Regions from separate parts of the Arthrobacter sp. 2RAF6 genome, predicted to be linked through region 1. Evidence: riboswitches for the same ligand, from Rfam matches in the RefSeq annotation. Region 1 holds a riboswitch; each other region holds the start of a gene.
The links. A riboswitch is a leader RNA that binds a small molecule or an ion and turns the genes downstream of it on or off. The one in region 1 is predicted to bind S-adenosylmethionine.
Positions count from the first base shown of each region.

Region 2: another riboswitch for S-adenosylmethionine. It lies ahead of AB4Z38_RS13490 (DUF1737 domain-containing protein); the one in region 1 lies ahead of AB4Z38_RS02485 (aminotransferase class V-fold PLP-dependent enzyme).
Region 3: another riboswitch for S-adenosylmethionine. It lies ahead of metX (homoserine O-acetyltransferase MetX); the one in region 1 lies ahead of AB4Z38_RS02485 (aminotransferase class V-fold PLP-dependent enzyme).

Region 1 covers NZ_JBFRGF010000002.1:209,842-217,146, forward strand. The annotation lists gene aroA (3-phosphoshikimate 1-carboxyvinyltransferase) at 1-1,005, shown strand, start outside; gene rsgA (ribosome small subunit-dependent GTPase A) at 1,008-2,123, shown strand; gene hisN (histidinol-phosphatase) at 2,183-2,995, shown strand; SAM riboswitch class IV at 3,156-3,268, shown strand; gene AB4Z38_RS02485 (aminotransferase class V-fold PLP-dependent enzyme) at 3,304-4,728, shown strand; gene AB4Z38_RS02490 (class I SAM-dependent methyltransferase) at 4,778-5,557, shown strand; gene AB4Z38_RS02495 (metal-dependent transcriptional regulator) at 5,587-6,300, shown strand; gene AB4Z38_RS02500 (MFS transporter) at 6,387-7,305, opposite strand, start outside.
Region 2 covers NZ_JBFRGF010000017.1:16,349-23,653, reverse strand. The annotation lists gene AB4Z38_RS13500 (O-succinylhomoserine sulfhydrylase) at 1-1,033, opposite strand, end outside; gene AB4Z38_RS13495 (rhodanese-like domain-containing protein) at 1,034-1,444, opposite strand; gene AB4Z38_RS13490 (DUF1737 domain-containing protein) at 1,441-1,698, opposite strand; SAM riboswitch class IV at 1,709-1,821, opposite strand; gene AB4Z38_RS13485 (hypothetical protein) at 1,900-2,259, opposite strand; gene AB4Z38_RS13480 (Lrp/AsnC family transcriptional regulator) at 2,258-2,746, shown strand; gene AB4Z38_RS13475 (ornithine cyclodeaminase) at 2,906-3,937, shown strand; gene AB4Z38_RS13470 (cupin domain-containing protein) at 4,092-4,619, opposite strand; gene AB4Z38_RS13465 (PAS domain-containing protein) at 4,616-5,017, opposite strand; gene AB4Z38_RS13460 (GMC oxidoreductase) at 5,014-6,762, opposite strand; gene AB4Z38_RS13455 (PRC-barrel domain-containing protein) at 6,950-7,305, opposite strand, start outside.
Region 3 covers NZ_JBFRGF010000018.1:18,144-25,448, reverse strand. The annotation lists gene AB4Z38_RS13955 (S8 family peptidase) at 1-1,718, opposite strand, end outside; SAM riboswitch class IV at 1,934-2,049, shown strand; gene metX (homoserine O-acetyltransferase MetX) at 2,063-3,184, shown strand; gene AB4Z38_RS13945 (hypothetical protein) at 3,186-3,644, opposite strand; gene AB4Z38_RS13940 (SGNH/GDSL hydrolase family protein) at 3,712-4,554, opposite strand; gene AB4Z38_RS13935 (alpha/beta hydrolase) at 4,624-5,292, shown strand; gene AB4Z38_RS13930 (RNA-binding S4 domain-containing protein) at 5,360-5,590, opposite strand; gene AB4Z38_RS13925 (DMT family transporter) at 5,625-6,677, shown strand; gene AB4Z38_RS13920 (glycine--tRNA ligase) at 6,760-7,305, shown strand, end outside.

The DNA of each region.
Region 1 (7,305 bases):
CTCCGCAACTGTGCGTCGGTGTTCGACGGCGATCCCCACGCACGCCAACGTCCGATGGGCACCATCATTGAAGCCCTCCGGACACTCGGAGTGGAAGTCAGCGCCGTGGACGGGAACACTGCGAGCTCCCTGCCGTTCAAGGTTTCCGGAACGGGCTCTGTCCGCGGTGGCCATTTGGTGATCGATGCGAGCGCTTCGTCGCAGTTTGTCTCCGCCTTGCTGCTGGTCGGTGCACGCTTCGATGAGGGCCTTCACCTGGAGCATGTCGGCAAGCCCGTGCCGAGCCTGGACCACATCAACATGACCGTCTCGGTCCTGCGCGGCGTCGGAGTGCAGGTGGATGACTCCGTGCCGAACCATTGGCGCGTTGCCCCGGGCACTATCCAGGCCTTTGACGAGAGGATAGAGCAGGATCTCTCCAACGCTGGTCCCTTCCTTGCCGCGGCGCTGGCCACGAAGGGAACTATCCGGATCCCGAACTGGCCGGTCAACACCACGCAAGTCGGGGACCTCTGGCGGGACATCCTCGCCACCATGGGTGCCACTGTCACCCTGGACAACGGCACGCTGACAGTCACCGGCGGACCGGAGATCCTGGGCGCGGACTTCGACGAAACCAGCGAACTCGCCCCTACGGTGGCGGCATTGTGCGCCCTGGCTTCCAGTCCTTCCCGGCTCAGCGGCATCGCGCATTTGCGGGGACACGAAACGGACAGGCTGGCCGCGCTCGTCGCAGAAATCAACGGGCTCGGCGGCGACGCCAAGGAAACCAGCGACGGCTTGGTGATCCGGCCCGCGGCGCTGCATGCCGGCGTCGTGCACAGCTACGCCGACCACCGCATGGCTACCGCAGGCGCCATCCTGGGGCTTGCCGTCGAGGGTGTCGAGGTTGAAGACATCGCGACGACTTCCAAGACCATGCCCGAATTTCCGCAAATCTGGGCATCCATGCTCAGTGCGGGCCAAGCGGCCACGGACACCGGTTCAACGGAGACAAGCAACTGACGATGGCTCGCGATGCAAGCTCCTGGGATGAGTCCGATGTCCGGATCCGCCCCAACAAGAAGGGCACACGCCCCCGCACGAAGGACCGCCCCAGCCACGACGACGCCGTGATCGGGCGCATCATTACAGTCGACCGCGGCCGCTACACCGCGATAGTGGGCGAAAGCTCGGACAACGAGCGCATCGTCATCGCGGCCCGCGCCCGGGAACTGAGGCGCTCCCCCGTGGTTCCGGGAGACTTCGTCGCCCTCGTCGGCGATGTGTCGGGAGCCCCGGACACCCTCGCCCGCCTCGTGCGCGTCGAGGAGCGCAAGACCCTCCTGCGGCGAAGTGCCGATGACACGGATCCGATCGAACGGGCCGTCGTCGCCAACGCCGACCAGCTCGTGGTGGTGGTCGCGGCCGCCAACCCGGAGCCGCGCACCGGATTCATCGACCGCGCCTTGGTGGCAGCGTACGACGCCGGAATCGAGCCGCTGCTGCTCGTCACCAAGGCCGATGTCAAGGATCCGACGGAATTGCTCGCCAACTATGTGAGCCTTGGTTTCCCCATCATCATCAGCCGGACGGCGGACGCAGGCGCCTCCGGCATCGACGCACGTTCCGACGACGGCTTGTCGGCCCGCCTCGATGGCGACGCCGTCGGCCAATTGCGGGACTACCTCGACGGCAAGGTCACCGTGCTCCTGGGCCATTCCGGCGTCGGGAAGTCCACCATGGTGAATGCCCTCACCGGCGCCGAACGCGCCACGGGCGGGGTCAACGCTGTGACGGGGCGCGGACGCCATACCTCGTCCTCTGCCCTTGCCCTGAAACTCAGCGACGCCCCCGGCGGCAGCTGGATCATCGATACGCCCGGCATCCGTTCCTTCGGCCTCGCCCACGTGAACCCGGACCGCATCCTGCATGCCTTCCCGGATCTGGAACCCGGAACGGAAATGTGCGAGCGAGGCTGCAAGCACGATGCATCCGCAGTTCGATGCGGACTGGATTCCTGGGTCGCCGACGGCCACGCTGGCGACGCAGGCCCCGCCCGCTTGGCGTCGTTGCGCCGGCTCCTCGGCGCGGACCCGCGCATGGAAGCCCAAGAGGCAAAGGAACTGGGCACGGTCAATTAACAGCCCGGTTGCCGTCCTACCTCCCCGGCTCACCCGCGAATAGACGGTAGTTTGGAACCATGACCCAACCCGATTCGAGCTACAACGACGACCTGCGGCTGGCACACGTCCTGGCCGACTCCGTCGATTCCCTGACAATGGAGCGGTTCAAGGCACTGGACCTCCAGGTTGAGACCAAACCCGACCTGAGCCCCGTCACCGATGCCGACAAAGCCGCCGAGGAAGCAATCCGCGGGCAGCTCTCCCGTTCCCGCCCCCGCGACGCAGTCCTTGGCGAAGAATTCGGCAGCACGGGCCACGGCTCGAGGCGTTGGATCATCGATCCCATCGACGGGACCAAGAACTTCGTGCGTGGCGTACCCGTCTGGGCTACGCTGATCGCCCTCGTGGACGAGGGCGAGGTAGTAGTCGGGCTCGTGAGCGCTCCGGCACTCGGCAAGCGTTGGTGGGCGGCCAAGGGCTCGGGCGCTTACATGGGCCGATCGCTGGCCGCAGCCACCCGGCTGAAGGTTTCCAACGTGTCGCGGCTTGAAGATGCGTCGCTTTCCTACTCCGAGCTGTCCGAGTGGAAGCAGCATGGTTCGCTGGACAACTTCCTGGGCCTTGAGAACGATGTCTGGCGCAGCCGCGCGTACGGTGATTTCTGGTCCTACTGCCTGGTGGCCGAGGGCGCCGTGGATATCGCCGCCGAGCCGGAACTCCAGGTCTACGACATGGCGGCCTTGGTGCCGATCGTGACCGAGGCCGGGGGACGCTTCACGTCCTTGGACGGCGCGGATGGTCCCTTCGGCGGAAACGCCGTCGCCACCAACTCGATCCTGCACTCCGAGGTCCTCAAGAGGCTCAACCCCGAGCTCGACGACCTCCTTTAATCCATCGTCTTCACTGAATAAACGACGGCGGACGCCCCCTTTTGGGAGCGTCCGCTGCTTTTTCTTCGGCGGAAGGCACATTTTTCCGGCCGTGTAACAATCCGCTTAACAATCCGGGTCACATTGGAACCAGCCTTGCCGGTGTCCTACGCTCTTTACAGGTCACGAGTGCCAGCGCGAAACCCCGGTTTGCTGGCCGGCAACCCTCCATCGCGGCGGGGTGCCCCGGGTGACGACCCGGCCGGTCCGGAACGGATGCGGCAAGCGCGGACCCCCTGCACGCAGGGGTCCCTCTTGAGTGAGGTCCCATGAGCACAGCCATATTTACTTCCCCGGCTCTTTCGGTGAACAACGAATCTGCACAGCAGCGCGCTGAATCCCCGCCTCGGGCATCACGCCCACTGGCCGCTGTCACGGGCGCGGAGTTGCAAGCACCCCTGATCCAGGGCGGCCACATACGCTACGCCAACCTTGACTACGGCGCGTCCGCACCCGCCCTTACCGTGGTTTCCGCGTACCTCAACGAGATCCTGCCGTACTACGCGAGCGTCCACCGCGGCGCAGGCTATGCCTCCCAGATCAGCACCTCGGTCTACGAAAACGCCCGCAACATCGTCCGTGACTTTGTTGGCGGGCGGCCGGACGATTCCGTCATTTTCACCCGCAACACCACCGATTCCCTCAATCTTCTGGCCGGCTGCTTGCCGGTTGAGGACGGCAGGCATACTGGCGAGGTCCTTTACCTGGACATCGAGCACCACGCCAATCTGCTCCCCTGGCAAGGCGTCCCCCACCGCAGCATTGTTGCCGCGGGAACGTTGTCCGAGACGGTGGCCAACGTCCGCACGGCACTCTCCCATGGTGGCATCAGCCTCCTGGCAGTCACCGGCGCGTCGAACGTGACCGGCGAGATCCTGCCCATCAAGGACCTCGCTGCGTTGGCCCACGAATTCGGTGCGCGGATTGTGGTGGACGCTGCCCAGCTCGCTCCACACCGCCGCATCGACATCGCCGCCGCGGATGTTGACTACTTGGTTTTCTCGGGGCACAAGCTTTATGCGCCGTTCGGCGCGGGTGTCCTGGTGGGCCGCCCCGACTGGCTCGACGCCGGAACACCGCACCTCGCCGGAGGCGGCGCCGTCCGCGAGGCTCGCCTCGATTCCGTCAGCTGGGCCACGGGCCCGGCCAGGCACGAAGGCGGCTCGCCGAACGTACTCGGCGCTGCCACCCTCGCCCGGGCCACGCAGGTCATCGCCAGCCTCGACCACGATGAATGGCACGCCCACGAGGCCGCGATCCGCTCGCATCTGGTCGAGGGCCTCAAGGAAATCGACGGCGTAACCGTGCACCAGATCTTCAGCGACACCGATCCCCAGGACACCATCGGCGTCGTGAACTTCTCGCTCCAGGGCTACGATGCCGGACTCGTCGCGGCCTACCTTGCGGCCGAGCACGGCATTGGCCTGCGCGACGGACGCTTTTGCGCCCACCCGCTGCTCAAGCGCCTCGGCCTTCCCTCCGGATCCCTCCGCGCCAGTTTCGGCGTGGGCTCGCGCTTGGAAGACGCCACCCGGCTCATCGCGGGCATCCAGGCGCTCAAGAGCAATGGCCTTGGCTGGGACTATGTGGTGGATGCCGGCCGGTGGGTACCGGCGAACGACCACCGAACTTACCCGGAGTGGGCTCCCAACACTCCCGGGACCGCGGGTGCCGCTCCCTGCAGCATCGACTGATTGCGGTAGATTCGTAGGGTATTTTCCTGCCCTACGAAGGAGTTCCTGCGTGGCCCCGCGACCCCCCAAAGGCACGTCAGCCGGCCCGAAACTCTATGAGGAGCGGCGCCTTGAACTCGGCCGGAGTTTCCAGGACGGCGGAGAACACTATGACCGCGTCCGGCCCGGCTACCCTGCGGATTCGGCTGACTGGCTGCTGCCTGAAGGCGCACGGGACGCGGCAGACATCGGCGCCGGCACCGGAAAGTTCACCTCGCTCCTCGTCGAGCGAGGGCTCACGGTGTCCGCAGTGGACCCTTCCACGGACATGCTCACCCAGCTGCGCAAAACATACCCACAAGTGACCGCATTGGAGGGCACGGCCGAGGCAACTGGGCTGGCGGACTCAGCATTCGACGTCGTCAGCGTTGCCCAAGCCTGGCACTGGTGCGATCCCCTCGCCGCCAGCATCGAGATCGCCCGGATCCTTAGACCCCAGGGCGTCATCGGCTTGATCTGGAACCAATTGGACACTTCAGTGCCCTGGGTCCATCGCCTGTCCCGCATCATGCATGCCGGCGATGTCCACAAACCGGACTTCCGGCCTGTGGTGGGCCCGGAGTTCGCCGGTCTCGAAAGTCACCTGACGCGCTGGGCGGATCCCGTGACTCCGGCCGACATCCTCGAACTCGTGAAGTCGCGCAGCTACTATCTGAGGGCGAATGACGCCGTCCGGGCCAAGGTCATGGGCAATCTTCAGTGGTACCTCTTCGAACATCTGGGGCATATCGAGGGCGAGATCATCCCGTTGCCCTATCTCACGCAGAGCTGGCGGGCGCGGAAAGTCTGATTCGACCGGTTCACGATAGGCTTGGAACCGTGAAGACCAGTGCGCCCTCCTCCTCGATCGAGGACTACGTCAAGGTCATCTACTCCTTTACGGAGTGGCAGGACAAACCCATCACGTCCTCGCAGCTCGCGCAGCGGCTCGGCGTCGCCAATTCCTCCGTCTCGGAGATGGTCCGAAAGCTCAAGGACCAAGGCCTCGTGGACCACCAGCCCTACAGCGCCATTACCTTGACCCCCCAGGGAATGCAGCTTGCCTTGGGCATGGTCCGCCGGCACCGCCTGATCGAGACGTACCTCGTGAGGGAGTTGGGCTACAGCTGGGATGAAGTCCACGACGAGGCCGAGATGCTCGAGCACGCCGTCTCGGAGACGTTCATCGATCGCATGGCCGCCAAGCTGGGCAACCCCGGACGCGATCCCCATGGTGACCCCATCCCCGCTGCGGACGGTTCGGTCAGCCTGCCGCATGCGCACCGTATGATCGAGCTCGACGACGGCCATTCCGGGAAGATCACCCGGATCAGCGACGAAAACCCGGAGCTGCTGCGCTACCTGTCCGCCGAGGAAATCGACCTTGATGCCAGCGTCCAGGTGATTGGCCGCAAACCATTCGGAGGTGCGCTCGTGGTCCGGATCGGAAAAGGTCCGCGCAGCCGCGACTACGATCTCGCCGATGAGGTCGCCTCGGCGTTGTGGGTAGCCACGGACACCGTCCACGAAGGCTGCGTCCTCGCGGAACGCTGACGAAGCTGTGTTCTGGAAAGCTGTGTCTTGGAAAGCTGTGTTCTGGAAAGCTGTGTCTTGGAAAGCGGTGTCTTGGAAAGCACAGTTCAGGCGCGCTGGGCGGCCGTCCCGCCGTCGTCGGGTGCTGGACCTTCCGGAGAGTCCACCACTGCAGCGCCCAGCACCGGGTTCCGGATCCCGACGGCGGATGCCGCCGCCCCGAGGAAGAACAGTACGGCGGTGACCACCAAGGCATTCATGAGACCTTGGCGGCTGAAGACCGGGCCGATGATGAGCCCGGCAAATGCTATGCAGATCAAGCCGGCAATGCGGGCCACTGCGTTGTTCACTGCGGAGCCGATCCCGGCCTCTTCGGTGGGTACTGCGCCGAGGATCGCCGCGGTGAGGGGCGCCACCAAGGTGCTGAGGCCGATCCCGAAAACGATCTGCCCTGGCAGCACTTCGGTCCAGTAGTTCAGGGGCTCTTGGACGGCCAAGGTCATGAGAAAACCGATTCCACAGATGAACGGCCCGGCCGTCATGAACCATCGTGGACCATACTTGCCCGCCAGTCCACCGAAGAATGAGGCCGTGAGCATCAGCAGGACCGTCGCGGGGAGCAACGCGATGCCCGCAGTTGTGGCTTTCATCCCTCCCACTTGCTGCAAGTAGATGCCTACGGCGAAGAAGCCGAGGGACAGGGCGCCGTAAATGGCCAGTGTGGCGATGTTTCCCCATCCGAAATTACGGATGCCGAAGAGCCGCAGGGGCAACATTGGCTCGGGCGTCCTCGCTTCGTGGATCAGGAAGAGGACCAAGCCAACGGCTCCGACGGCGAGCGGCATCCAGACCACCATGTTGCCCCAGCCCATGCGCCCTTGTTCGATGAAGGCGTAGACCGGTCCACCGAGTCCCACCATGGCCAGGAATGCGCCGAGGTAGTCGATCTTCTTGCTCGTGTCCGTCGCGGCATCGGACCTCCGCAACCCGGCGAGGATCGGCCAGACGGCAACGGCCGGAACCACA
Region 2 (7,305 bases), on a different contig from region 1:
TGTTCGAGATGTCGATGACGGCGAGCCCGTCCAGCAGTGCGAAGGCGGCCTCTTTTGCCGATCGCCCCGCAGAGGGGAGCAGCTCAATGGTGAGCACGGTTCCGCCGGCCTTCATTTGCTTTGCGGCGAGCTCGTACTGCGGGTGCGACTTCAGCAGGGGGTACTTGACCCAGCTGATGGCCGGCTGTTCCTCAAGCCATTCGGCGATCCGCAACGCAGACGCCGAGGAGTGGTTGACGCGCAGCGCCATGGTCTCCAGGCCTTTGGTCAGGACCCAGGCGTTGAACGCGGAAAGCGAGGGTCCGGTGTGCCGCATGAGCTGCTTGACGGGACCGTCGATGAACTCCTTGGTACCCAGGATTGCTCCGCCCAGGACCCGGCCTTGGCCATCGATGTGCTTGGTGCCCGAGTAGACGATCACGTCTGCGCCGAGATCGCCGCAGCGCTGCAGCAGGGGAGTGGCAAAGACGTTGTCGACGACGACGGTGGCGCCGGCCGCGTGCGCAAGCTCGCTCACCGCGGCGATGTCCACGATTTCCTGCATGGGGTTCGACGGCGACTCGAAGAACACTGCCGTTGTCGGCTCGGACAGCGCGGCACGCCATTGGTCCAGGTCAGGCCCGTCGACGAAGACGGTCTCGACGCCCCAGCGCGGCAGGATCTCGTTGAGGATGACGAAACAGGAGCCGAAGAGCGAGCGGGCGGCAACCACGCGGTCACCGGCAGCCAGCAATGCACCGAGGGCGGTGAAGACAGCAGACATGCCCGACGCCGTCGCGAAGCACGCTTCGGTGCCTTCGAGCAGTCGGAGCCGCTCCTGGAAGGTGGCTACGGAGGGGTTGCCGTAACGGGAGTAGACAAAGCGTTCGTCCTCGCCCGTGAACGCGCGCTCCGCGGCTGCGGCGGATTCGTAGACGAAGCCGGAGTTCAGGAAGACGGCCTCGGACGTTTCTTGGAAGTTGGTGCGGTCAAGACCGCCGCGGACTGCCTGGGTGCCAGGGCTCCAGCCGGCGGCGTCAGGATTGAAAGTCACTTAGATGTTCCCCAGGTTCGTCGGAAGTCCACGGTTTTTCCAGCCGTTCACGGTTCGCTCACCGTAGCGGTCCGGCTCGCCCTCAAAGCCCTCAAGGACGTTGTACGAGGTGTAGCCAGCCTGCGTTGCGGCGATGGCGGCAGCGATGGAACGCTGGCCGGAGCGGCAGAGGAAGACCAGCTCGGTGCCATCTGCTTCCGGAGCCTGCTGCTTCAGATCGTCGATGAAGCGTGAGTTGGGGATCCCGCCGGCAAGGTTCCACTGGATGAACAGGGGATCGTTTTCGGTGGCTTTGGTGTCCGGGATGCCAATGTGTGCCCACTCGCCTTCGGTACGGACGTCCACCAGGATGGCGCCCTGCTCCAGTTTGGCCCAGGCGTCGTGCGGGCTGAGGTCGCCTGCATAGCTCATGCGTGGCCCTCGCCGTCGAACTCTTCGTCAAGCTGATCCACGGCATTGGCAACTGCTGCGTCAGCGCTGGCGATCGCCGCGGGCAGGACAATGGCCTGCGCCACAATCACGTCGCTGCCGTTGAAGGTCGCGGCCGGGCTGCCGTGCAGCACGTATCCCTCCGCGAGGGCGGTGGAGATCCGCTCGCAGAATTCCTTGGTGTCAGGGCCCGTGATGAGACGGTAGGAGAGTTTTTCTTCGGTGGGTTCAGGCATTGGTGCTCCTCAGTCACGCTTGCAGTTCGAAAGTGTCGATACGCCGAGTAGTCACCTGAGGCACCCCGCCGGAGAGAGGGTTGCCGACCAGCAAGTCAGGGCTTCGCGCTGGTGCTCATTACTCAAGAAGAAAATAACATCCACGACGGCGGCCCGCATCACCGGCCGTCGTCATGTTCCGTAACCGGGCGGCAGCCGGCCCTAGGCTTCGGTTTCATTGGGCAACGGTTCCAGGCTTGCCTGGATCCGCGGTGGAACGGCGTCAAAGCGTGACGCTACTCCCGTTGGGGAGTGATGAAAGGTGGAACCTTGATGCTTCCGGATTTCCAGCAGCTCGTGGACGGATATCCCGGTGGCCGTGGCGAGTGCATGCAGCGAGAGGCTGTTGTGATGAGCCAAGGCAAAAACCACACCCGACAGGGCTTCGAAACCTTCTGTCTCGTAGATTTCCTTCACCAGGTTGGACATACCGTTCGCATCATCGATTGATCCCGCTGACGCACCAGTCGCCATGGCCGTCAGAGACCATGCAGCAGAGTCGGGGCTGATGTAGATGCTCATGTCGATACCCTACGGACTCAGTGCCGCTTGGGGAATGGGCGATACGTTTATCTTTATGGCAGCACTCACCGACCTTGACCGTCAGCTCCTCTCCGCCCTCCGGGAGGATGGCCGAGCGTCTGTGGCGAGCCTCGCGCGTAAGCTGGGCATCGCTCGGGCCACCGTGAATAGCCGGCTCGAGCGTCTTGTCTCCTCTGGAACCATCGTTGGTTTCACTGCGAGGGTGCGCGACGAGGTCGATCCACTTGCGATTAGGGCCATTGCGCTCATGGCCGTAGAGGGAAGATCGGCCGACAAGGTCATTCGCCAGCTCAGGGGACTTCCCGAGATTTGGGCGCTGCACACCACCAACGGCGGATGGGACCTCGTGGCTGAGCTGCGCGCGGAAAGCCTCAGCGACTTTGATCAGGTACTCGGGAGGATCCGCGGCATCGAGGGGATCGTCAATAGCGAGACGAGCCTTTTGCTCAGTTCCGTCCTGCGATAGTCGCCGCATGACGGACGCTTCCCGCTTGAACATTATGTAAAAAGAGTATCGTCATTTTGTACATGTTTTCAATGAAAAGTACATACTTTGGCAATTGTGTATGCATATCGCCGCTCCGTAGCCTCGTAGCAACAGTACTTATGAGGGAAAGGAGCGCACATGACGCGCTTTGTCGATGTCCGCAATATGGTTCGCTGGACGGCCGGGCGGGGCCCGGAGACCATCATCTCCGAGATGATTCAATACTTGGAAGACGACTTCCTGCGGTGGGAATCTTTTGACAAGACCCCGCGGGTGGCAAGTCACACGCCATTTGGGGTCATCGAGCTGATGCCCACCAGCGACCAGGAAACATACGGCTTCAAGTATGTAAATGGACACCCTTCGAATCCAGCGCGTGGCTTCCAGACCGTGACAGCTTTCGGTGTCCTGTCCGACGTCCACAACGGCTATCCGACGTTCCTCGCAGAAATGACAGTGCTGACAGCGCTGCGAACGGCGGCTACGTCCGGGATGGTCGCGAAGAAACTCGCGCGCCCCGATGTCCGCACCATGGGGATGATCGGGACCGGAACCCAATCGGAGTTTCAGGCCCTGGCCTTCCGGGCGGCCCTGGGTATTAACACCGTCAGGATCTGGGACTCGGATCCTGCTGCGATGGAGAAGTTCGTCCGCAACATGGCTCCGCTCGGCTTCGACATCACCATCGCAGGCTCGGCGGCCCACGCAGTGGAGGGCGCCGACGTCGTCACCACGTGCACGGCGGACAAGGCCAATGCCGCCATCCTGACGGCAGACCAGGTCTCGCCCGGTGTTCACATCAACGCGATCGGTGGCGATTGCCCGGGGAAGACCGAACTCGACGCTGCCATCCTGGGCCTCGGCGACGTCTTTGTGGAATACGACCCCCAGACGCGGATTGAGGGCGAGATCCAGCAAATGCCCGCCGATTTTCCCGTCACCGAATTCTGGCAGGTCCTGGGCGGGCACGCGCCGGGCCGGACCTCCAGGGACCAGATCACCATATTTGATTCCGTGGGCTTCGCGATCGAGGACTTTTCCGCCTTGCGGTATCTCCGCGACGCCGTTGAGGGTTCAGAATTCTTCGAGGAGATCGACCTTGTCGCAAACCCCGACGACCCCAAGGACCTCTTCGGCCTGGTGCGGGCACTTTCTCCCATCGGATCCTGAGAAACCCCCAACTGACTCGCAGTTGTTGTCGTAAACAGGCCGTTAAACGACAACAACTGCGAGTCAGACGGGCAAGAAGCCTGGTGCGCCGGCCCCAGAACCGGCGCACCAGACGTTTTTATCCGGGCATCCCGCCTACCCCGGCTGACCCCGGCTACTCCGCCGCCAGGCGCAGGATCAGCTCGGCATGCACGGGGAACCTCACAACGAGCGACTCGATGTCCCGTGCCGTTGGTTTCGCGGAGTCCGATCTCTCGTATCCCGGTGAGAGGCTGCAGCTGACCAAGGCGAACCCCGGACCGGCCAACTCGGCACCGAACCAGGTGTAGTTCGGGGCAACTCCTTGCAACGTCTCGCCTGCTTCCGGATCCGGCCCCAACAAGACCTCGGAATAGCCAAAGTCCTGAAGTCCAAGCTCCCGGGAGAAGACATGCAGCCTGATCGGTGTCCCCAGGTGGAAGAACCATAGTTCGTCCTGCTTGAGGGCGTGCAACTGGAGAACCTCCCCCGCCTGCAGCAGGTACCAGTTGGAACTGTAGAGCGGATGGTCGACGCCGAAGCGCGGAGGCAACGCCGAACCGGCGATATCCTCGTTGCTCACGAGCGCGGGCGCGAACCAGCCGCCCACGCTAGCGGGGGACATGTCCAGCTGTTTGATCCAATCCTCAGCGAATCCAGTCATGTGACCGGATCCTTCAGTGAGAAGCAGACGGTGATCCCGATGATTTCCTTGCTGCCCAGGGCACGCAACAACCCTTTTTGGGTCACGATGTCCACGTTTACCATGCCGCCCTCCTTGCTGGGGACGGCGATGGATTCGTGGAAGTTGAGCAGCGGCTTTCCGCTCGCCATCACTTCTTTGTCGTGGGCAACGTGTTCAGCGCGCGAGTCCTGGTGCCCGATCAGCTCCGACTTGCTCATGCCCACCAGGTCCGCGAAGTTCTGGTTGACCCACAGAAAGACTGAATTCGCGTCCTTCACCACCCAGTACACGCCGTCCTGCCGGTCCAGCACATCGGCGACGCTCATAGGCGGAACTGTGGGAAGGAGCGCCGGGTCCAGCGCAGGGGCGACGGTCACGGCGCTGCCGCCGCTCCGCCGTCGGCCTCCAGTCTTTCGGCGAGGTCCTGCGCCAGGGCCACCATCGTCATGGTCGGGTTCCAGGACCCGCCGGTGGGCCAGAGGCTGCCGCCGGTGACAAAGACGTTCTGCACTCCGTTGAGACGATAGTCGAGCCCGACGACGGCGTCCTCCTCCTCGCCGATCGGCAGGCTCGAGCTTTCGTGGACCAAGCCCGGTACGCGGCGCTCCGGGATGGCTGGACGCCCGGCGCCCCATGTTCCGGCGTCGGGATCTCCGTGCCAGTACTCGACGCGATCCGCGCCGGCGGGGGACAGGACCCGCTCCAGCATCTGGAAGGTTCCCTCGTCCATGGTGTCCCACGTGTCGTCGTCGGTGGCGCTGGCCAACACCTGCAAGGTGACGTTGCAGGTGGGGTCCGCCCCGCCGGAAAGCCGCAAATGGTTCTCCGGGTTGCTTTCGTCCAGCTCGCCGAGGACGGCACAGACGAACACCAAGTAGTCCTCCGAGGACCGAAGCTGCGCGAGCGAAGCCGTGGCGACGACGTCGGGGGCGTAACGTTCGGACTTCTGGGCATTCTTGTCCGGGCAACGGTCCGAGAGGACCGAAAGCTGCACGTGGTACTGCATGCCGGCCGGGCTCTTGCCCGCCAAATAGATGGCCGCCAGTTCCAGCTCGCCGAGTTGCTCGCTGAAATCAAAATCCCCGCGGGGAACCCGGGCCACCACCGAGGTGATGAAATGGGCGCTGAAGTGTCCACCGGCGCCCTGGACCTGCGGGAAGGAATTCAGGACCAGGGTTGCCGGCGGAAGAGTGCCCATGGCCAGGACCAGGTTGGCGTTGCCGACGTTAACCACTCCGCGGTTGGTGTTCAACGCCGTCGCCCGTCCGTCCTGCTGGAGCACACTCAGCACGGTGCAGTCCGTGACCATGCGAAGAGCGGCGCCCTTGCCTTGGGCCTCAAGTGCAGCTTGCCTGTCCGTCAGTTCCAGGAGGACCGCCGGCGTCGAGAACTTCGCGAAGTCCACGCCCGACGTCGCGCCGGTTGCCGCGGCGAGCGGAGCCGGCATGCTGCGGGTGGCGGAATCGATCTTGTGCAGGCCGGCCTCAAGCCGTTCCTGGAGGGCTTTCTGCATGATTCCGTAGACGGGGCGGGTGTCGTTGATGAGATCGACGACGTCGGCCGACCGTCCGGCGTCGATCTGGTCCGCCGAAACCACGTTGAGCAGGTCTTCCGCCGACGTGAAGTGCGACTTGGCGGCGTCCATCACTGCCCGTGGCCAGCCTCGCATCTCATCTTCCTCGGGGCGGGGGCACCACGCGCTCCACATGATGCTGCGTCCGCCGTAGAAAGGGACCATGCCGTGCTGCCAGGAAATCCTGCCCGGCGGCTGGGTGGCTGTGGCAGCCGCCAAGGTCCAGGGGAAGGTCTCAGAGAGGCCTCCCAGGGTCTCCTTGTAGGGCAGCGGCAGGTTTTGGAAATGCTGTGGCAAGAAAAACGGACCCCGTTCAATGATCAGGATCCGTGCGTGCGGGTTGACCGTCAGTGTCCGTTCAGCAAAGGCGTAGGCGCAGAAACCGCTGCCGATGACGATGTGGTCGAATTGTTCTTCTTCGCGGACTTTTTTCCATTCCCCCTCGGAGAGGAAGAAAACATGATCCATGACCTTCTGGGGCGAGGGATCCTGGGGTCCGGGCGTGGGAAAACCGTGATTGAAATTCTGGGACGAAGAAACTGCACTCACAATGATGCCCTCCATCAACTTGCTGATTCCACGGCACCGTGAAACCAGGTGCCCACTGGGCCGAGATGCAGATCACCCTTCCCCAGCAGAGTTCACGGGACTAGTTAACTACCGCAGACATGGCGGCACAATAGAGTTCGGCAAGCGAAATTTGCCGGCCCGCTGTCCTCCGGCAGGTAGGCCGCGGCTATTGAAGGTGTCCCGGTTCCGCTGGGGGCCCAGGTGGCCGATGCGGCGGGGCCGGGCCGGGGTGCGGGGGCTGGGGTACATGTTTGTGCAGGTGCGGCGGATGCGGGGGGCCGCCGTGCAGGTGCGGCGGATGCGGGAGTGGATGTGGCCGTGGGAGAGGCTGAGACTCTTCCGGTGCGGTCTCCTCGGTCACGAGCCCGTAATAGCTGTAGAGTTCCTGTTCCTGCGTCTCCGTGATCAGGCCGCGGTCGCTCTCGATGCGCGGGCCGTTCTTCACTTTGTCCTTGGCGAAGGCCACCCTGATCACCGAATTCTCAAGGCTGGCTCCGGAAAGCGGGGCGAAAGACTCGGACA
Region 3 (7,305 bases), on a different contig from region 1:
CCTGCGACTTTGACGTTGACGGTTTGTCCTGGCCCCACTGGACCGTTGACCCCACCGGTGCCGTCGCGGGTATCCAATTGCCGGATTGGTACTTGGGCGGAAAACGCGCCCGCACCGGTAGCCGCACCGCCAAGGAAATAGCCGGAGGTGTCGGCGATGATTTGGACAGTGCCGGAGGAAGTGTTGGTGAAGGAGATCGTTCCGTCGGCTGAGACCGGGGTGATGGCGAAGTTGGGGACGATTTGCCCTGGGGCGTAGTTGACGTTCGAGGTGTTTGGTTGCGGGGTTCCAGCGGCGTAGGCGGTGACGAAGCCGTTGGAGGTGGGGTTGGCGACGGTGATGTTCATCGCGACCGCTGAAACACCCGTGGCCGGGATGCCTCCGTGCCCTGCGACTTTGACGTTGACGGTTTGTCCTGGCCCCACTGGACCGTTGACCCCGCCGGTGCCGTCACGGGTATCCAGTTGCCTGCAGGGTGCTGCCGCGACAAAGCCGCCTGAAAGATACGGCGGTGCCGTGAAGAGTGAATTGCTGACATAAAGCAGCCGGTTCGGCGTGCAGTTTCCGGCCGACTGGATGACCCCGAAGGTCGCCCCCGTGGTCAACGTCGACGCCACCTGTGCCGGGGTCCATGAAGGGTGCTGGGAGAGGAGCATCGCCGCGGCGCCTGCTACGTGCGGCGCCGCCATGGACGTGCCAGTGAGGACATTAGTCGCAGTATTCGATGTCGCCCAATCGGACGTGATCTGAACCCCTGGAGCGTATAGGTCAATGCAGGAACCAAAGTTGGAGAAAAATGCCTGGCGATCCGACATGTCCGAGGCGGCCACCGTCAGAGCCGCGGGCACCCGGGCCGGGGACACGGTGCAAGCGTCGCCGCTCGAATTGCCCGCCGCCAAGGTGACGGTAATGCCGTTGTCGATCACCCCTTGGACCGCATCGTCCAGGCTTTGGCTGGTCTGGCCGGGAAGGCCTGAAAGGCTGAGGTTTGCGACGGCGGGCTGTCCAGGCTGGTGCTGCTGCACCATCCAGTCCAGTCCCGCTATGACGTCGGAGGTGTTTCCATTGCCTTTGCAGTCGAGTGCCCGGATCGGCACAATCGTTGCCGATTTGGCCATTCCATAAGTGCTGCCGGCCGCGATTCCGGCGACGTGCGTGCCGTGGCCGGCATCGGGGAATGTTGACGTATCGGTGCAAGGAGAGGCCGCCGGGGCGCTCCGGGTAATGGCGTCCCAACCCGCGCTTACGCGGCCGGCGAAGTCCTGATGGGTGCCAAGCACGCCGTTGTCCACCACGTAGATCGAGACGCCTGCGCCGCTCGACGGTGGCGTGTAGCTTCCGGACAGAGGAAGAGATCTTTGGTCCGTGCGATCGAGACCCCAGGGTGCTGGCGCCTGAGTGTCCGAAATACGCACCGGCATATCCCGGTCCACGGACGCGACCCGACCCGACTTGGCCAATTGTGCCGCCTTGGCGGACGTCGTGGTGACGACGGCAGCCTTCACTGCGTGCGTGAACGTCCTGTCGACCGAGACTCCGCTTGACCGCAGTTCCGCGGCTTTGTCTGCAACATCCGCATCGGGCGTATAACGGACCACGTATCGGTCTTCGCCGGCTCCCGGAGTTGTGTCGGCATGCGCCGGCAGCGGCACTCCCACAGTGAAACCTGATACCAGCATGAACAGGGCTATCGGAACGACGCCGAGTGGCTTTTTCACGAACTTCAATCTTCCTGTGACGCACAGTGCCGGCGGAGGCATCCGAAGGATGCAGACTGCTGCACCCAATTCTATCTCCAGTCACACAGGCAACATCCGTCTCTTCAATTTCAGACGTCCTCGGCCTCCGCTTCGTGAACAAAACGCGGCGAAGTGTCACAAAGATGTCATAATCTTCGTCAGGAGGGGTCTGGTTTTCCTAGACTCTTCCTATAGGTCATGAGTGCCAGCGACAGCCCCGGCTTGCTGGCCGGCAACCCTCCATTCGCGGCGGGGTGCCCCGGGTGAAGACCTGGCCCTTCGCTGTATTGGCGGCGGGCAAGCGCGATGTGAGGTGTCAACGAATGACAATTGCTGTAACAGCCATACCCCTTTCCGGTACCCAGGACGGAACCCTCAAGTATGTTTCCGTGGGCGGACTCGAACTGGAGGCCGGAGGTTTCCTGCCGGAGGTCGTCCTTGCGTACGAGACGTGGGGGCGGCTCAACGCAGACGCTTCCAACGCTGTCCTGGTGGAACACGCCCTGACCGGCAGCACCCATGTGGCCCGCGGCGAGAGCGCCGAAGAAGGCTGGTGGGAACAACTCGTTGGCCCCGGTGCCACCATCGACACGGACCGCTACTTCGTGGTCTCCGTCAACATCGTGGGAGGCTGCTATGGCAGCACCGGGCCGTCGTCGAGCGCTCCTGACGGCAGGCCGTGGGGCTCCCGCTTCCCGCTCGTGACCCTGCGGGACAGCACCGTAGCCGAAGCCCGGCTGGCCGACGCTTTGGGGATCCACAGCTGGCACACCGTCGTCGGCGGGTCCATGGGCGGTGCCCGCGCACTCGAATGGGCCGTCAGCTATCCGGACCGCGTCAAGCGATGCGCCGTGATTTCGATCGGGGCGTACAGCACTGCCGAGCAGATCGCGTTTGCGCAGGCCCAGACGCTCGCCATCCGGCAGGACGCCGACTTCAAGGGCGGCGACTACTATGGCCAGGCCGCGCCCGAGGCCGGGTTGGCCCTTGCCCGGCGGATCGCCCACATCACCTATCGTTCGGCGGATGAACTGGACTTCCGCTTCGGCCGGAACGCCCAGGGCAGCGAGGCGCCCCTTCAGGCTGCCGCGTTGGGGGACCGGGGCCGCTACCAGGTGGAGAGCTACCTGGACCACCAGGGAAGCAAGCTGGTCCAGCGCTTCGACGCCAACAGCTACATCGCCATTACCGAGGCCCTCATGAGCCATGACATCACCCGCGGCCGGGGCTCATTGGAGGAGGCGCTGTCCGTGGCAACGGCGAAGTTCTTCGTTGCCTCGGTGGACTCGGACCGCCTCTACTTCCCGCAACAATCCCACGAGCTTGCCAAGGCCTTGCCCGGAGAAGTTCCCGTTCACGTGATCGAGGCGCCGATCGGGCACGACGGTTTCCTCACCGAGATCGGCCAGCTCGGTCCCCAGCTGCGCGAAGCTTTCTTCGGCTGAATCAGCCGTTCATGATCTCCTGGCGGAGCTTCATGTAGTCCTCCATGGCGATTTTCCCGTCGCTGTACTCCTGGTCCAGTTCGGCCAGTTTCCGGGCCCGGTAGCCTTGGGGCGCAGCGTTCGCTTGGGGAGTAGCCGACGACGGCCGAGCGGCCTGCCGTGCGGGCGTCGCCACCGGGGGTTGCGGCTCAGCCGGGATGATCACCGGGGGTTGCTCCGGGTATCCGACGGGGTAGTTCTGTGGAGGGTAGTTCTGTGGAGGATAGGACTGCCCGGAAAACGGGCCGTCGGGATATTGCTGGCCGGGGAACTGTCCCGGAGGGGTTCCAGGGTAGTTTCCGTAGCTGTTATTCCCGTAGTCACCGTTCCGGAGCCTGCGCTGGCGCGATCGGTTGTACATGCGGATCCCCATGGGAATCAGCCAAGAGCAGACGATGATCCAGAAGATCAAATTGTTCACGGTGGAGGCCTCCTAGGTCTTTCACCAGCTTAGTCCCGCTCCCTGTGACCCGCCCCGTGGTCCTCTCTCAGTTCCGCGGCACGAAGGTGTCAGCCGGACCGAAGACGGGTCCCGGCGTCGGGCGTTTTGGCAAGATTCCATCGCCCGAGGACTGGTGCCGGATCCGGCGGATGACCCACGGGACAAAATACTCGCGCGCCCATACGAGGTCGCCCGAGCGGGCTTCGCGCCAACTGCGCTGGGGGAGCGGCTTGGGGAACAGCGGTTCGAGGTTGTGCGGCACATTGAGTGAATCGAGGACCATCGCGGCGATGGTGTGATGGCCGAGCGGCGAGAAATGCAGGCGGTCTTCGTCCCACATCTGGGAGTTCGAAAGTTGCCGGAGGGACCACATATCAGCGATCACGGCATCGTGGCGGGCGGCCACGGTGCGGAGGTTTTCGTTGTAGATGGCCACCTTGCCGCGGATCCGGCCGAGTACTGATGACACGGTGTCCGGACCGTTGAAGAGAACCACGGTGGCGCCTTCGGAACTCAGGGTCTGCACGGCGGCGTCGAGTTTCTCGGCCAAGGAGTCGGGATCGCCCCCTGGACGGATGAGGTCGTTGCCACCTGCGGAAATGCTCACGAGGTCCGGCTTGAGGTCCATGCACGGGCCAAGTTGCTCGTCGAGGATCTGCTGTAGCAACCGCCCGCGTATGGCGAGGTTGGCGTAGGCGAAATCCCGGTGTCCCCGGCTCAGTTCCTCCGCAACGCGGTCCGCCCAGCCGCGATGTCCCCCGGGATTGTTGGGTTCCGGGTCGCCGATGCCTTCGGTAAAGGAATCACCTAATGCCACGTAGCGGGTCCACGGATGAATCCGCTCGACCGACTTGGGCCCGACCGTGGAACCAGTGTCACTCACGTTCATATCCTGCCTCTTGCTGCAACGCCACGCGCCCGTAGCTTGTTACTCATGGGTAACTGCAAGAATAGTCCCATGAGTCAAGCTTCCGCCTTCCCTGCCCCTGCTTTTCCAGATCCGGTCGTTTTGTGGTCCCACGAAGAGGAAGAACGGGCTGGAAAGCCGTTGCTGCTCCTGTTGCACGGTTATGGATCCAACGAGCAAGACCTCTTCAGCCTTGCCGGGCTGTTGCCCCAGGACTTCGTCATCGCTTCGCTCCGCGCGCCGATAGCCACTGGCCCGGGCTTCACCTGGTTCCCGCTCACGGCGTCCATCGACTACTCCCTCGACGCTGTCAAGGACGCCGCGGAGTACGTGTTTTCCTGGTTGGACTCGTTCAAGTCCAACCACAGTTCGGTGACGCTCCTCGGATTTTCCATGGGCATGGCGATGGCCACCTCGCTGCTTCGGCAGCGCCCCGCGGACTTCGCCGCCGTCGTCGGGCTTTCAGGCTTCGCCGTTGACGCCGATGCCGACCCCGCGTTCCGTGACGCCGAACTGGATGGTTCCGTGCCGCTCTTCTGGGGACGGGACCAGCAGGATCCTGTCATCACCCCGGACAAGATCGAATACACCATGGGGTGGGTACGAAAGCACACGGACCTTACCAAGGTGCTCTACACAGGCATGTGGCACGGCATCAACCAGCAGGAAATCGGCCACGTCGCAGAATTCCTGGAGCACAAGGTCCTCACCTCCGTCTAGGAAGCAACGCGGGGTCACTTACGGCCCATCCTGAGGCACGTAATGGGCCGTAAGTGACCCCGCGTTGCTAGGAAGCGGCTGCGATCCGCACCGTCTGTCCGTTGACCGTCACGGTGTCGCCTACGTGGAGTTGGCGGCCGCGCCGATCGTCGATCTCGCCGTTGACTTTGACCAGGCCGTTCTTGATGAGTTCCGTGGCTTCCACACCGTCCTCCACCAGGTTGGCGAGCTTCAGGAGCTGACCGAGTCGGATCATGTCGTCGCGAATGGGGATTTCTTCGATCTCCGGGTTGTTCATACAAGCAATGATGCCTGAAAGTAAGGTGGTGAAAATGCCGCAGTCGTCCCGTCCCGCCTTCCGAAGTACCTCCCCTCCGTTGCTCACCGGCCTCCTTCTTGCGGTGGCCAACGGTACCCTGCTTCCGGTCCAAGGACGGATCAACAGTGCGCTGGGGGCCAGGCTCGACGACGGCGTCGCGGCCGCCGTCGTAAGCTTCACTACCGGGCTGGTAATGATCGCCGTGATCGGCCTTGCACTGCCGAAAGGCCGCGCTGGTTTGCGCCGGATAGTTCCTGCCGTCAAGGAGCGCAGCTTTCCGCGGTTCTATGTGGTGGCCGGCGGGATCGGCGCCCTCTACGTGATTGCCCAATCGTTCACCATTGGCCTGCTTGGCGTCGCGTTGTTCACGGTAGCCGTGATCACGGGCCAGACCCTGAGCGGACTACTCGTGGACCGGCTCGGGATCGGTCCCGGCGGCAAACGATCGATCACCGGGGTCCGTATCCTCGGCAGCGTCCTGACGCTCGCCGCCGTCGTCTGGGCCGTTTCGCCGCGCCTCGGGGCAGCGTCCGAGGTCGGGTCCCTAATGCTCCCGATCCTGTTGCCCGTCGTGGCTGGCTGCCTGATGAGTTTCCAGCAGGCGATGAACGGCACGGCGACCGTGCACTACGGCAGCCCCATCGCCGCGACGCTGGTGAATTTCGTGGCCGGAACGGTCATTCTCTGGATCGCCTGGCTCATCAAAGTGATCTTCGTTGGCCCCGGCCACGCCCTGCCTGCTGAATGGTGGTATTACGTGGGCGGGCCAATGGGCTGCGTCTTTATCGGCCTGGCTGCCTTGCTGGTCCGCAGCCTCGGTGTCCTGGTGACCGGGTTGGGGATGATCGCCGGACAGTTGCTCGGATCCCTCGCGCTTGACCTGGTCCTGCCTGCTCCGGGAACCGTGGTTGCGTTGCCCACGATCCTTGGCACCTTGCTGACCCTATTCGCCATCATCGTCGCCACCTTGCCTTGGCCGAAGGGCGCACTCACTTCCCGCCGTCCCGCCAAGAGCCATGCGGACCAGTCCCGGAGGCAGGACAGCGGTCAAAGGCCGGTAGGCTAGGACACGCAGCTTCCTGCACAGCAATACCTTCGCGCACAACCACGGACCGCACCCAGCGGCCCTGTAGAACATTGGAGTACCCATGGCAGCAAAATCCGTCCTCGACCAGGTCATTTCCCTCTCCAAGCGGAGGGGCTTCGTGTTCCAGGCCGGTGAAATCTATGGTGGCTCCCGGTCCGCATGGGACTACGGCCCCCTCGGTGCCGAGCTCAAGGAAAACATCAAGCGCCAGTGGTGGCAGAGCGTAGTCCGCGGCCGCGAAGATGTAGTTGGCCTCGATTCCTCCGTGATCCTGCCCCGCCAGGTATGGGAAGCCTCCGGCCACGTCGAGGTGTTCTCCGACCCCCTGGTCGAGTGCCTCTCCTGCCACAAGCGCTACCGCGCCGACCACCTCGAAGAAGAGTACGAGGAAAAGAAGGGCCGTCCCGCCGAAAACGGCCTCAAAGACATCGCCTGTGCCAACTGCGGCACCCGCGGCCAATGGACCGAACCGCAGGAGTTCTCCGGCCTGCTCAAGACCTTCCTGGGCCCCGTCGCCAGTGAAGAAGGCCTGCACTACCTGCGCCCGGAAACCGCACAGGGCATTTTCGTCAACTTCAGCAACGTGCTCACCACGTCCCGCAAGAAG